2 regions of the Planococcus sp. SSTMD024 genome follow, and region 2 is predicted to be linked to the other one. Evidence: riboswitches for the same ligand, from Rfam matches in the RefSeq annotation. Region 2 holds a riboswitch; the other holds the start of a gene.

Region 1 (7,720 bases), on a different contig from region 2:
GGCCGGTTCGTATTTCTTCTCCAGTTTGTCGACAAAGTCGTGCTCCGCCTTGACCATTTTTTGATAGAACGGGATGACTTCCATATTTGATACGTAATAATCAGCGGTTTGGAAACTGCCGTCTTCGAGTTCGACGCCGGTGATCTGGCCTTCCGCGCTCGTCAAGGCACGGATCACGCCCATGCCGGTATGGAGCTGGACGCCAATTTCGCGCGCCAATTTTTCCATGCCGCCTGCCAAATTGTGCATGCCGCCCGGCACATACCAACAGCCTTGCGCGTGCTGCATATAAATCATCATATTGAGCACGGCGGGCGCGCTGTAAGGCGAAGACCCGACGTATTTCACATAATACGAGAGCATATCGCGCAAATGCGGATTCGTGATGCGCTTTGAAATCGCGCTGTACATCGTCGAGGTCAAATCAAATCCAGTCAAAGTCGCAAGGATGCCGTTTTGAGCGACCGCTTCTTTTGGCGACTCGAATCCTTCTTTCAAATAGCTGCGCTCGGTCGTCTCGTAAATCCGCTTCGCATACTTCAATAGCGCGTAATATTCCTTCATGTCCTTTTTCGACAACGCCGGATTCGCCCGCTCCATCAAATGAAGGTCATGATACAAGTCGATCACCGTGCCATCCGGGAAAAACGAGCGCCACTCGCGTTCCAAGCGCTGCATCGGCACATAATCCGTCATGTTCTTGCCGCTCGCTTGGAACAGGCGGTCGAAAATATGCGGCATCGTCAAAATCGACGGGCCCAGGTCAAAACCGAAGCCGTCACGTTCCAAGCGGTTCACTTTTCCGCCGATATGCTCGTTCTTTTCATATAACGACACCTCGTAACCTTTTTGCTGCAACGAAATCGCCGCCGACAAGCCCCCAAGGCCGCCCCCGATCACGATTACGGATTTCTTCGCCTTCCCCATATATGTTCCGCCCCTTTTTCATTGAAATATGTATCTTTTTTCATCAAAATTGCCTGTATGGCGATTTCTTCCACACGCAGCCGGTATCCTTGTTATTCCCTTCATAATAAGCTTAAAAACGCATATTGTATAGTTTTTGTATAATCACAGGCGCCCTGTTTAATTTAAGAGTAAACAGGACATCGAACGGGAAAAGTGGAATGGTATAAAGACAGGCAAGCCAAAAGACAGGAGTTGACCGCTATGGCTGGATTTCTGCCACGAATATACGACACTGCCATGAAGCCGCTGGAAAAAACACGTTTTGAGAAAATCCGCAAAAACCTCGTCCAGCAAGCAACTGGACGCGTGCTTGAAATCGGCTTCGGGACAGGCGCAAACTTCCGCTATTACCAACATGCCAAACGGGTAGACGCCATCGAACCGAATCCGGAAATGAGCAAACAGGCAGAAAAGCGCATCCAAAAATCGAAGACGCCGATCTATACGTACGAAGCAGTCGCTGAAAAACTGCCCTTCGCCGATAACAGCTTCGATACCGTCGTCGCAACTTTAGTCTTTTGCACGATTCCAGACCCAGCCAAAGCGCTCGAAGAAGTCTATCGGGTTAGCAAACCCGGTGCCCGGATTCTCATGTTCGAACATGTCAAAATGGACCAGCCGCTTATAGGCAAATCCCAGGAATTTTTGACACCCGTCTGGAAAAAGCTATGCGACGGGTGCCATTTGGACCGCGATACGCTCGATTTGGTCAATCGCTCACCGCTCGAAATCGTGAAGGTGGAATCCTATTACGGCGGGCTGTTTTTGACCATTGAGAGCCGGAAACCGTTGTGAATTGTAGCTGTCCCTGTGTACGGCACAATTATGACTATTTACCTGAAGGCATGAAAATACAGAAGGAATATTACTGATCCTGATTTGAAGGTATTTCTTATTCACTTATCCTGCATGGGGCACTACTCGAATTGTGTGGTGCACAGGGACAAAAAATAATTCCCAATTCCCTTGCAATTGTCCGAAGATTGGTTTAATGTGAACAACATCAACCAGCAACTAACTTAATAATCGATTTCTTATCAAGAGAGACGGAGGGATTTGGCCCTGTGAAGTCTCAGCAACCGCCCTGATTCAGGACAAGGTGCTAATTCCAATAGGCGCAAGCCTAGAAGATAAGAAGAATGCATTTTCCATCAACGGGGCTTTCTTCTTATCGAAGAAAGCCCCGTTTTTTTTATTTCTACCACCTACACTTAAAACAGAAAGAAGGAATTCCTCATGACCCATTCAACTATTCAAACAAACCTAAAACTGACAACTGCCCCATTCAAGGCGGACCATGTTGGCAGCTTGCTGCGTCCCGACAGCATTCACGAGGCGCGCAAGCAGTTCAAAGAAGGCGCCATCACCGCGGAACAGCTGCGGGAAATCGAGACGACGGAAATCAAGCGCATCGTCGACAAGCAAATCGAAGTCGGCCTCAAAGCGGTGACAGACGGCGAATTCCGCCGCACGTTCTGGCATACCGATTTCATGGCGCATATCAACGGCTTTGAAGGCTACACGCCGGAAAAAGGCTATCAGTTTAAAAACGTCGAAACCGAAGCTTACGACGTCCGCAATACCGGCAAGATCTCGTTCAACGAAAACCACCCGTTCCTCAGCGATTTCATCGAATTCAAGGAAATCGTCGGCGGCCGCGCGGTTCCGAAACTGACGATCCCAAGCCCAAACCAATTTTTCAACCAAGGCATCCGCGACGAAGCCATCTACCCGGATTTGGAAGACTACGCGAAAGATGTCATCCAAGCTTACCGCGACGCTTTCAAGGCGTTTTATGACGCCGGTGCGCGCTATATCCAGATCGACGATGTCTATATCGCAGGGCTGTCATCGCCCGACATCCCGTTCAACGACGGCAAATACAACCGCGACTATTTGATCGACTTGGCGCTTCGCGTCGCAAACGGCGTGTTGGAAGGCAAACCGGAAGACCTTGCCGTGACGACTCACCTGTGTCGCGGCAATTATCAATCCGACTGGGCCTTCGAAGGCAGCTACGCATTGATCGCGCCGACTTTGTTCGCCAAAGAAAAAGTCGACGGCTTCTTCCTGGAATACGACGACGACCGCTCCGGCAGCTTCCAGCCACTCGAGCACATTCCAGACGGCGGACCGAAAGTCGTGCTCGGCGTCTTCACTTCAAAAAACGGCGAGCTCGAAGACAAACAAGCGATCAAAGCACGCGTCGCAGAAGCCGCAAAATACGTGCCGCTCGAGCAGTTGTGCATCAGCCCGCAATGCGGATTCGCTTCGACGCATCACGGCAATCTCCTCACCGAAGAGCAGCAATGGGACAAACTGCGGTACATCGTGGAAGTTTCTGAAGAGATTTTTGGAGAGTAAATTAAAACAGGCAAGCGCGAAAAATCGCGCTTGCCTTTTTGCTTGGAATTGTGTGGTGCACAGGGACAGTTTTATATCCTACGTCACGCACTATGCGGTTTCAGCTGTTCGAATTGTGTGGCACACAGGGACACCACTCATAACTTGGCCGTCATGCCGCCATCGATCACAAATTCGGAACCGGTGGAATAGCTGGCTTCATCCGAAGCCAAATACACCACCAAATTGCTCACTTCCTCTGGCTGGGCGGTGCGCTTTAAAGGGATGGCTTTGGCAAGTTCCCTCACTGTCTCTTTGGTATCTTCCTGTATGATCATCGGCGTTTCAATGATCCCTGGATGAATGGAGTTGACGCGGATTCCCTCCGCACCCAATTCGACTGCTGCCGTTTTCGTCATGCCCCTAACCGCAAACTTCGAAGCATCGTACGCCATAGTTCCTTTGCTTCCTCTCAGACCACTAACGGATGAAATATTGATGATAGAGCCATTTTTTGCTTTGGACATGGACTTATGAACATGTTTCATACCTAAAAATACCGATACTTGATTGATATCAATGACTTTCCGGTAATCCTCTTCTGTTAGTTCATCCATTGGCTTCACGTAGACGATACCCGCGTTATTCACCAGAATGCTGACAGGGCCAAAAGCGGATTCCGTTTCTGCCACTACCTTTTCCCACTCCGAACCTTTCGTGACATCATGTTTCATAAATTGGATGTTCCCGCCAAGTTCATTTGCCATCGCTTCGCCTTCTTTTTCCAAAATATCGGTAATCATGACCTTGGCGCCTTCTTCTAAAAATCTTTTGGCATGGGATGCCCCCATCCCCCTAGCTCCCCCAGTTATAATGGCAACTTTTCCATCCAACCGTCCCATTCACGATCTCCTCCTCATTGATATCTTCCTGTAAACCCTGAGTAGATTTCATTCACAATCATTATAAGGAAACAATTCTGAATTTTCAATATTTAATTTAATTCAAGCTGATGCTCAATGAAAATGAAGCCCGGAATTGTGCCGGACACAGGGACGGTTTCACACCCTTTTCCACTGCCCATGCGTTTTCTGTGACCTGAATTGTGTGGCACACAGGGACACCGGCGGATATTTTTCTCTCTAGCGCTAGAGCTTCCGTTCGCTCTGCTGTAAAATAAGGCAAAACTTAACTAGCATTCAATCCCCAAGCGAGCAGACAAAGGAGCGTGAGTAGCCATGAAAAAAGCCCAACTGAAAAATAGAATCGATGTTGCCAACAAGCAGAAAAAAGCAGACCTGGTCATCCGCCATGCCTCGATCGTTAATGTCTTCACGAAAACCTTGACGACCGGAGATGTCGCGATCAGCGACGGCGTCATTGTCGGAATCGGCAACTACGAAGGCATTGAGGAAATCGATGCCACAGGCAAGTTCATCGCTCCCGGTTTGATCGATGCCCACGTCCATATCGAATCGTCGATGGTGACACCTCAGCAATTTTCGCAAGTCGTTCTGCCGCATGGCGTGACGACCGTTATCACCGACCCGCATGAAATCGCCAATGTCAGCGGAACGGCCGGGCTTGAATTCATGCTGAAAGATGCAGAGCTGGCCATGCTCGATATTAAAATGATGCTGCCGTCCTGCGTCCCGGCGACATCTTTCGAGAATGCGGGCGCACAGCTTTCTGCCGACGATTTACGGCCTTTTCTCAAGCGCAACCAAGTGCTCGGCTTGGCGGAAGTGATGGATTTTCCTGCAGTTCTGCAAGGAGACGAAGCGATGCTCGATAAACTGCTGCTGAGCCGGCAGATTGACGGCCACACAGCAGGCCTCACCGATAACGACATCAATGTCTACGGCACCACCGGCATCTTGACGGATCACGAATGCGTGACGAAAGAAGAAATGACGGCGCGCATCGAACGCGGCCTGTATGTCATGCTGCGCGAAGGTTCGGTCGCCAAAGATCTCCACGCGCTGCTTGAAGGCGTGACCGAACAAAACGCGCAGCGCTGCTTGTTCTGCACCGACGATAAGCATCTCGATGATCTCATCGAAGAAGGCAGCGTCGATTACAACGTCCGGACGGCAATCCGCTACGGAATCAACCCCATCACCGCCATTTCGATGGCGACCCTCAACGCCGCCCAATGTTTCGGGCTGCACCAAAAAGGCGCCATCGCTCCTGGCTACGATGCGGATTTTATCCTGCTCGATAATTTGCAAGACTTCACGATTGCGGAAGTTTACAAGGCCGGGCAATTGGCAGCGAAAGACGGACGCTACATGGGTCCTATGAATGCAGACAGCGACAGCTCGCCGGTGCGGGAGACGGTGCGCATTGCCGAGCTGTCCGTAGAGAGTTTGCAAATTTCAATGGGGGCGAATGCAAGCGCCCATGTCATCGGCATCAACCCGAACAAATTGATCACCGAGCATTTAATCGAAGAAGTGCCAGTCGCCGACGGCATGTTTGTTTCGAATCCGGAAAGCGGCCATTTGAAAATCGCCGTCATCGAACGCCACCGCGCGACCGGCAATATCGGCCTCGGTATTGTCAAAGGGCTGGGACTTCAAAATGGCGCCATCGCGACAACCGTGGCGCACGACTCCCATAATGTGATTGTGGTCGGGACAAACGATGAGGACATGTTGGCGGCAATTAATGCACTCCAAGAATTGCAAGGCGGGCTCGCCGTCGTCCAGAACGGCCAAGTCTTGGCGAGCTTGTCGCTTCCGATTGCCGGCTTGATGTCCACCCAACCGTTCACCGCCGTTTACGAGCAACTCAAGACACTCGATGAAAGCCTGCTGCGGATCGGCGCGCCGACTTATTTCAACGCGTTTCTGACCTTGTCGTTTCTGTCGCTGCCGGTCATTCCCCACCTGAAACTGACTGACCGCGGCTTGTTCGACGTTGCGAAATTCCGGCATATTTCCGTACCTGTCCCTGTGTTTGACACAATTCAACCATCTGGAGATGAATGAGAACATTGATATGGCGGAGTTTGTCTGTTGGATATGCCTGAACTCGTCCCTGTGTGCCACACAATTTAAGCAGAAAAACATGAAGACCCCCTGAGAATATGGAGGGTCTTCATGCATTTTTATGTCGATATTTTAATTGATTGTATCCATAAGAAAAGAGCCTCCTACGAGACTCTTTTTTCTCCGTTTATTTCCCTGGAATATTGAAGTACTCTTCAAGCGTTTTTCCAGTAGCTTTGATTTTAGTAGCGTTATCCTCGCCAATATAACGGAAGTGCCACGGCTCAAACATGTAGCCTGTGATGTCTTCCTTGCCTTTTTGGTAGCGCAAGTGGAAACCGTATTTATGAGCGTTTGAAGCCAGCCATTTTCCTTCTTTGGTGTTCGCAAACGACTCTTCAAACCAGTGGGCTTGATTAACTCCGCCTAAATCGAACGCTAATCCAGTCTGGTGTTCAGAATGCCCAGGACGTGCGCTGAATCGGTCAGCTTTTGCTTTGCCGTGCTTTTTCACATAGTTATTATACAAGGTGTCTTGATACGAATAAGAACGATATGAACTCGTGATTTTTAATGTGACGCTCTGTTTCTTTGCCTCAGCAATCATGGCGTCCAATGCTTTTTTGGCCGTCGCATTGACTCCAGGATTGTAAGTTGAAGGCAACGCGTACTTTTTGTTCACGATCAGGATGTCGTCCACGTATTTGCCTGGTGTGTCCGTCGAAGGAGCCGGGTATTTCGATGGTGCTGCTTCCCCAATTTTCGTTAGGTAGTCCGAGTGAACATAACCTGTTTTCGTGCCATACTTCACTTTGTACCAGATGCCGCTTTTGGAGATATACGAAACTTTTCCGTTTTTTGGAATCTGCAAAACGATTTTGTGTTTTGTCGAAGCCCCTGTACGAAGGTTCACGTTGCTTTTCGCAAAATGCGTGGCCGGGCTTGCCTTTGGTGTTTCTAGTGCTGCTTTCTCGACTTTTGCTAGGTAGTCGGAATGAACATAACCTGTTTTCGTGCCATACTTCACTTTGTACCAGATCCCGCTCCCCGAAATGTATTCCACTTTTCCGCCCTTCGGAATTTGCAATACGATTTTATCTTTTAACGAACCGTTCGTGCGGAGGTTCACATTGCCCTTCGCCACATGAGTTGCTGTTGATGCCTCTGCTTGAATCACGCCAAATTCGAAAGTGCTAAAAACATTTCCTGCCGGCATGATGGTAATAGCCAACGCGAGCACCGCCGTTGAGACAGCCGCTTTTGTTGTCATTTTGCTTTTCGTCATAAAACCAACTCCCTCTTCTCTTACCGCGCTTTAATTATACATAAAACCCAGGCTGTATATCTCGGAAACCACCTTACAAAGTTTTCGCTTCGTTCATGATCAATCATACCACCTATACTAGCTTCTTTCT
Region 2 (7,720 bases):
AAACTGTGACAGGCAGCCGCTTTGTGATGGATCAGGTGCTGGCCCCGCTTTTGCTGGAGGAGCAGTTGGAGCATCCGGCTGAGGTGGCGCGTTTATTCTCAATGGTCAAAGGCAATCATATGGCAAAAGCGGCTATCGAAATGGCAGTATGGGATTTATTTGCCAAGCGCCAAGGGGTACCGTTGTATGAATTTGTGGGGGGAGTCTCTGCTTCGATTCCAGCAGGCGTGGTCGTCGCAGGAAAGAGCGATGAACTGTCCCGGAATGTCGAGATGGCAATCGGCAGCGGTTACCGGCGCATCAAACTGAAGGTTTCGCCTGATTCGGATGCGGCTTTATTGAAAAAGCTTGTTGCATCTCATCCAGAGATTTCTTTCTATGCCGATGCCAATGGCAGTTTTTCGGGACGCGCTTTGGAAGAGTTGCTGGCATTTGACCAGGCGGGTTTCACGCTGATCGAACAGCCTTACGGAGAACAAGAGTGGGACGCCCACCGGATTGCCCGGTCAAAAATGACAACGCCAGTCTGCCTGGATGAAAGCATCCATAGCCTCGAAGATGTGAAGCGGATGGCGGAGCAGCAAGCAGGGGACATTATTGTTTTGAAGATGGGCCGGCTCGGTGGTTGGGCAGAAACTTTAAAAGTCGTCGAGTTCTGCAGAAATGAGCAGATCGCCATGTGGGTCGGCGGCATGATCGAGTTTGGCGTATCGAAAGCGCATAATCTGGCCCTGGCGTCACTGCCGGAAGTGAAATTGACAGGTGATTTTTCAGACTCGAATCATTTTTGGCAGACAGATATCGTCTCTCCGGAAATCTGTGTGGAGCATGGGGAAATCAAGCTAAGCGACAGCCCAGGCATCGGGTATGAACTGAAAATATAAAAAAACTCGCCGAGTGATCGGCGAGTTTTTGTTATTTCAAGACCGTTTCCAGTGCTTGAAGATTTCTTTCCATTAAAGTGAAATAAGTTTCGTCGTTATCGATGTCTTCTTGTGTCAGGACACCCAAGTTATGCATTTCAATCGCTTCGGCGCCGACTTCGTTTTGGATGACTTCCGTCAAATTCGACGAGACGTTTTGCTCGAAGACGATGTATTGAATGTCTTTGTCACGCGCCATGTCGACAATTTCCGTGAGTTCCTTTTGGGATGGTTCGTCTTGGCTGTTCAAGCCTGCGACGGCCACTTGTTCAAACCCATAAGGCGCTGCCAGGTAGCCGAATGCTGCGTGGGATACGAAAAAGGTGTCGCGTTCGACTTTTTCATCCAAGTTTTGGAACGATTCGTCAAGTGCTTCTAGTTCGGAAACGAGTTCTTCATAATTCTTGTTGAATTCCTCTGCACCTTCCGGGTCTTTTTCCGTTAAAGCATCGCGGACAGAAGCGGCGAGTTCTTGGCTTAAGACAGGGGAGATCCAGACGTGCGGATCAGTGGAGCCGTGGTCATGGCCTTCGTGGCCGCTTTCTTCCTCGTGGCTGTCATCTTCGCCCTCATGGCCGTGTGCATCTTCTTCGTGGCCATGTTCATCTTCTTCATGCCCGTGATCGTCTTCAGTGTGTGTGTCGGCTTGTGCACCTGCGGCAGCTTCGAGCTGTTCATCGGTGATTCCATCTGCCGTAGCGACAAATTCGAGGTCTTCGTTTTGAAGCGTATCCTGTGCGCTGTCGATAAAGCCTTCAAGCCCTAAACCGACATAAAAGAGCAAGTCGGCATCTGCCATATTGATCATGTCCTTTTGGGTCGGCTCAAAGCTGTGTTCATTAGCGCCAGCCGGGTATACCGATTTGACGTCAACACGCTCGCCGCCGATGCGTTCTGCAAAATAGACGAGCGGGTAAACGGTCGCATAAACATCGAGTTTTCCTTCTGCCGTTTCACCTTCAGCCCCGCTGTCGGTTTCTGTATCGCTGCCGCATGCGGCCAATAATAAAATAAGTGCTATACCTGCAAATAATGCCAGTTTCTTCATGAAATGTCCCTCCAAATTTGATGCGTGTTCATAAAATGTAATCGTTACGTTTTATTGACTCTTAGAATCATACAATAGAATCTTCGTGAACACAAGAAAAAAACCCGCCTATTTTTTAGGGGGCCATTCTTCTGGGACAAAATCCACTCCGCCTTTATGGAACGGGTGGCAGCTCAATATGCGGCGGGTGGCGAGGTAGCCGCCTTTTAATGCGCCATGTTTTTCCACCGCTTCGATGCCGTAATGGGAGCAAGTCGGATAGAATCTGCAGCTCGGCGGCGACAACGGGGAGATAAAGCGTTGATAGAAACGGAACAGCTTCACTAATGCGGTTTTCATCGTGATTCCACTCTTTTCTTGTTTGGTTGCGGTTCGTTGATGTTTATTGTAGGGGTTTTAAAGGTATTTATAAAGCAGAAGAGCTTATCAAAAAAATGGAGAGTGATGAATTGTGTCAACAGCATTAAACGAAGAATTGAACGTACAAGTCGCTACATGGTCGGTGGTCTATACAAAATTACATAATTTCCACTGGTATGTCAAAGGGCCATCTTTCTTTACCTTGCATGTGAAGTTTGAAGAATTATATAACGAAGCGACGCTTCATATGGATGAAATTGCTGAGCGTCTCCTGGCACTTGGCGGAAAACCCGTCGCGACAATGAAAGAACAGCTCGAATTGTCTGTCGTGGATGAAGCGACAAGCAGCGAGAGCGCGGAGCAAATGGTCGACGCACTTGTTTCCGATTACGACAAGATCATGAAATCCTTGAAAAAAGGGATGGGACTTGCCGCAGAAGACGGCGATGATATGACAGAGGACATGCTGAATGCCATCCATCAAAACCTAGAGAAGCATTCTTGGATGCTGTCTGCATTTCTCGGCGAAAAGAAGTAGAATAGAGGAAATGGGCGTACGACCGTTAGCCGGTTGTGCGCCTTTTCTGAAGCCGGGAGGATTATTTTATGGAATATAAAGACTTGAATGGCTGCACTTGCCGTTTGTTTTTTGAAAAAGGGCAGTCGCAATTTGAAAGCCGGCATGTGCTGGTAATAGGAAAATGTAACGGGAATTGGCTGTTGACGAGGCATTCCGTGCGTGGCCTTGAATTTCCCGGGGGAAAAGCCGAGCCATGCGAATCGCTGGATCAGGCGGCGAAGCGGGAAGTATACGAAGAAACGGGAGCTATCGTCAATGACTTGGAATGGCTTGCCGAATATACAGTTTATACCGGTAAACCTTTCAGCAAAACGGTATTTACAGCCGTTATTGAGGACATGAAGCAAGTGAAGTGGATGGAGACGGACGGGCCGGTGCTGGTTCCGAATCTTATAATCGATGAAAATTACAGCTTTCTCATGCGTGACGCGGGCATGGAAGCAATTATAAAGAAGGTGAAGACTATTGAAAAATGGGGATATTGAATCGATGAGATGGTATCCGTCGCCGAATCCTAAGGTGCGCTTGCGGGAAGTGACGTATTGGTCTGAGGGCTTGCGCATTAAAGGTTTATTGGCACAGCCGAAAACAAGCGACGCCAAAAGCGCCATCTTATACTTGCGCGGGGGCATCCAGTCCATCGGGATGGTGCGGCCGGCACGGATCGCGCAATTTGCGGGGATGGGCTTTACTGTTTTTGCGCCATATTACCGCGGCAACCGGGGCGGCGAAGGGAAAGATGAGTTTGCCGGAGAAGATCGCTATGATGCCGTCAATGCCGTGGATGTGCTGAAAAAGTTCAGTACAGGCCCTGTGCATTTGCTGGCTTTTTCAAGAGGCGGCATCATGGCGCTTTGGACGGCTGTGCTGAGAAGCGATATATGTTCTGTTGTGACTTGGGCAGGTGTTACGGATACGGTACTGACGTACAAAGAACGGCTCGATATGCGCCGCATGATGAAACGGCTTTACGGCGGCACGCCGAATACCGCGCTTCCGGCATTTGAGGAGCGCAATCCACTGATGCGCATCGGGGAAAGCGACGCCGCTTACTTGATTATCCACGGCTTGAAAGACGACAATGTTTCACCCCAGCAAGCCTTCTTGTTGGAAGAAGCTTTGCAGCTCAACGATCAGCCATGCGAAACCTGGTATTTCCCGGAGTACACACATTTTTTCCCGCCATTGGCAAACCGCAAGACCGCGAAAGCGCTGACGCTGTGGATGAAAGAGCAGGAGAAGCGCAAAGAGGGTACAGCAGAGACTATTCCTGATAACGCACAGGCTTAATGCGACGATTAAGGGCGAAACTAAAAAAGGACGAAGAGAAATGACCATTTCTCTTCGTCCTTTTATGATTGGATCAGTTATGGGTAGGGCCGCCTTTTTGGCTGATGCCAGCATCCACAGTGCCGAATTTTTCAAAGTTGTCTTTGAACTTCTTCGCCAATTCCTGTGCTTTTTGGTCATAAGCTTCTTTATCAGCCCATGCATTGCGCGGGTTCAATACTTCAGTCGGAACGCCTGGGATTTCTTTCGGCATATTCAAGCCGAAGACGGATTCATGTTCCATTTCCACGCCGTTCAAGTCGCCGCGGATCGCTGCGCGAACCATCGTGCGTGTGTAGGACAATTTCATCCGGCTTCCAACTCCGTAGATGCCGCCAGTCCATCCTGTGTTCACGAGGTAAACATCTGCACCGTGCTCATCGATTTTGTCGCCGAGCATTTCCGCATAGACGGTCGCGTGAAGCGGGAGGAATGGTGAGCCGAAGCACGTCGAGAATGTCGCTTCTGGTGATGTGATGCCGCGTTCTGTGCCGGCAAGTTTCGATGTATAGCCGCTTAGGAAGTGGTACATTGCTTGTTCTTTGGTCAATTTGCTGATTGGAGGCAATACGCCGAACGCGTCCGCCGTCAAGAAGACGATCGTCTTCGGGTGACCTGCGACAGAAGGGACGACGATGTTATCGATGGCATCGATCGGGTATGCTGCACGCGTGTTTTCTGTCAGCGATCCGTTGTCGTAATCCGGGATGCGCGTATCTTCGTCAACGACTACGTTTTCAAGGACCGAGCCGAAACGGATAGCGTCAAAGATTTGCGGCTCGTTTTCACGCGACAAGTTGATCGTTTTTGCGTAGCAGCCGCCTTCGATGTTAAAGACGCCGTTATCGGACCAGCCGTGCTCATCGTCGCCGATTAATTTGCGGTCTTGGTCAGCCGACAAAGTCGTTTTCCCTGTACCGGAAAGTCCGAAGAACAAGGCGACATCGTCATTTTTTCCGACATTCGCCGAGCAGTGCATCGGCAGGATGCCTTTTTCAGGAAGGATGTAGTTCATGATCGAGAAGATGGATTTCTTCATTTCGCCTGCGTATTCCGTACCGCCGATCAAAATGATTTTCTTTTCCATCGAAACGATGATGAAGGTTTCGGAATCCGTTCCGTCCACTGCAGGGTCTGCGTGGAAAGTCGGGGCGTAAACGACAGTGAATTCAGCTTCATGCGCCTTCAGTTCTTCCGCAGTCGGGCGGATGAACAATTGATGGGCGAACAGGTTATGCCACGCATATTCGTTAATCGTCTGAATCGCAAGGCGGGACTCGGGATCCGCGCCGGCAAAGCCTTTGAAGACGTACAAAGCGTCTTTTTCTTTCAAATGATTGAGGACTTTAGCATATAGGTTTTCGAAGATTTCAGAGGAAATCGGGCGATTGACGCTGCCCCAGTCAATTTTGTCTTTCGAAATCGCCTCTTCTACCATATACTTGTCTTTAGGCGAACGGCCAGTGTATTTGCCTGTTTCCGCTTTGACTGCGCCTTCACGCGTCAATACTGCCTCCCCGCGGGATGTTGCTGCCTCTACCAATTGGGGGACGGATAGTTGGATATTGACATTGGAGCCGTTCAAAAGCTCTTTCAAATCATTTGCTAGATTCACTGAAGTCATATATATGTACCTTCCTTTTCGTTTATTCCCAAATGAATGGGGAAGATGTATATTCGAACATTAGTATAACACATTAACGCGATTAGTCTATACTAATAACTAGAAATCTATCAATGTTCATGATTTGTGAATTTTTAATAGTAGAAAAAGCTGCATGCTTAAACGTCTGGCAACCGTTTCCGGTAAAAACGTTGACAGCTGGGGCCGCATTCCGTATGATGGGAAATTGAACGGATACTCTTATTCCGAGCTGGTGGAGGGTGCAGGCCCGATGAAACCCGGCAACCTGCTGCAATTGCAGCGATGGTGCCCAACCTGAAGCAAGGCGAATGCCTTGGACGATAAGAGTGAAAGGTGCTTATGATGATTATTCCTTTCCTCATGTATTAAGATGAGTGAAGGGATTTTTTTATGGAATGCCCTTAATCCTCGTGTGCAGGCTGAAAAAGCTGGAAGTTCAATTCCATAGGTGGAAACGGACTTGACATGGGAAAATGAGTACCGTATCAATTTCGAGAGCAATCTCGCAGGATATAAGGAGGAACTTTTTTTGACAAACCGTCGATTATTCACATCAGAATCAGTAACAGAAGGGCATCCGGATAAAATTTGCGACCAAATTTCAGACGCAATCCTGGATGCGATCCTAACAGAAGACCCGAATGCGCGTGTCGCATGCGAGACGACTGTAACGACAGGGCTCGTCCTTGTCGCAGGTGAAATCACGACATCCACATATGTAGACATTCCGAAAGTCGTCCGCCAGACCGTCAAAGAGATCGGCTATACACGTGCGAAATACGGATTCGATTCCGAGACGAGCGCAGTGTTGACAGCGATTGATGAGCAGTCGGCGGATATCGCTGCCGGCGTCAACGTGGCACTTGAAGCGCGTGAAGGCCAGATGACCGACAAAGAGTTGGATGAGATCGGAGCAGGCGACCAAGGCTTGATGTTCGGGTATGCGTCAAACGAAACAGAGGAATTGATGCCATTGCCGATCAGCCTGGCGCACAAACTCGCACGCCGCTTGGCAGAAGTGCGCAAAGAAGAAATCTTGCCGTATTTGCGCCCTGATGGCAAAACGCAAGTAACGATTGAATATGATGAGAACAATAAACCAGTGCGTGTCGATACGATCGTCATTTCGACGCAGCACCATCCTGAAGTATCGTTGGAGCAAATCCAACGCAACTTGAAAGAATACGTCATCAACGAAGTCGTGCCGGCCGAACTGCTTGACGCCGAAACGAAATACTTCATCAACCCGACAGGACGCTTTGTCATCGGCGGGCCTCAAGGTGATGCAGGGCTTACAGGCCGCAAAATCATCGTTGATACGTACGGTGGTTATGCACGACATGGCGGTGGCGCATTCTCCGGTAAAGATGCGACAAAAGTCGACCGTTCCGGCGCGTATGCAGCCCGTTATGTGGCGAAGAATATCGTCGCGTCTGGCCTTGCCGATAAATGTGAAGTGCAGCTAGCCTATGCAATCGGCGTGGCACATCCGGTATCGATTGCGGTCGATACGTTCGGCACAGGGAAAGTCAGCGAAGACAAATTGATCGAACTCGTGCGCGCAAACTTTGATTTGCGCCCGGCCGGCATCATCAAGATGCTCGACCTGCGCCGCCCGATCTACAAACAGACAGCGGCTTATGGCCATTTCGGACGCACGGATGTCGACCTTCCGTGGGAACGCACAGACAAAGCGGATGCTTTGAAACAACAAGCAAACGCATAATAAAAAGCAGGCGGATTTTTCCCGCCTGCTTTTTCTATTGGAGTGATTTATAATAGGCGGCTTTTTCCGCATACTCCCGGACAATGCGTTCCATGTCCTTTTTGTCCGC

The links. Region 2 has a riboswitch for S-adenosylmethionine ahead of metK (methionine adenosyltransferase). Riboswitches for the same ligand answer to the same signal wherever they lie in the genome.
Region 1: it holds a riboswitch for S-adenosylmethionine, as region 2 does, so the genes downstream of both, AB9R92_RS08085 (5-methyltetrahydropteroyltriglutamate--homocysteine S-methyltransferase) here and metK (methionine adenosyltransferase) in region 2, are expected to answer to the same signal.

What each region holds. Positions count from the first base shown of each region.
Region 1 covers NZ_JBGGNS010000021.1:201,619-209,338, forward strand. Annotated here, with positions in the region: gene AB9R92_RS08075 (phytoene desaturase family protein) at 1-927, opposite strand, end outside; gene AB9R92_RS08080 (class I SAM-dependent methyltransferase) at 1,171-1,764, shown strand; SAM riboswitch class I at 2,001-2,106, shown strand; gene AB9R92_RS08085 (5-methyltetrahydropteroyltriglutamate--homocysteine S-methyltransferase) at 2,206-3,333, shown strand; gene AB9R92_RS08090 (SDR family NAD(P)-dependent oxidoreductase) at 3,471-4,214, opposite strand; gene ade (adenine deaminase) at 4,551-6,305, shown strand; gene AB9R92_RS08100 (D-alanyl-D-alanine carboxypeptidase family protein) at 6,493-7,590, opposite strand.
Region 2 covers NZ_JBGGNS010000006.1:9,676-17,395, forward strand. Annotated here, with positions in the region: gene menC (o-succinylbenzoate synthase) at 1-884, shown strand, start outside; gene AB9R92_RS01240 (metal ABC transporter solute-binding protein, Zn/Mn family) at 916-1,971, opposite strand; gene yidD (membrane protein insertion efficiency factor YidD) at 2,080-2,310, opposite strand; gene AB9R92_RS01250 (Dps family protein) at 2,423-2,869, shown strand; gene AB9R92_RS01255 (NUDIX domain-containing protein) at 2,938-3,396, shown strand; gene AB9R92_RS01260 (alpha/beta hydrolase family protein) at 3,401-4,201, shown strand; gene pckA (phosphoenolpyruvate carboxykinase (ATP)) at 4,275-5,864, opposite strand; SAM riboswitch class I at 6,102-6,212, shown strand; gene metK (methionine adenosyltransferase) at 6,415-7,611, shown strand; gene AB9R92_RS01275 (gamma carbonic anhydrase) at 7,646-7,720, opposite strand, start outside.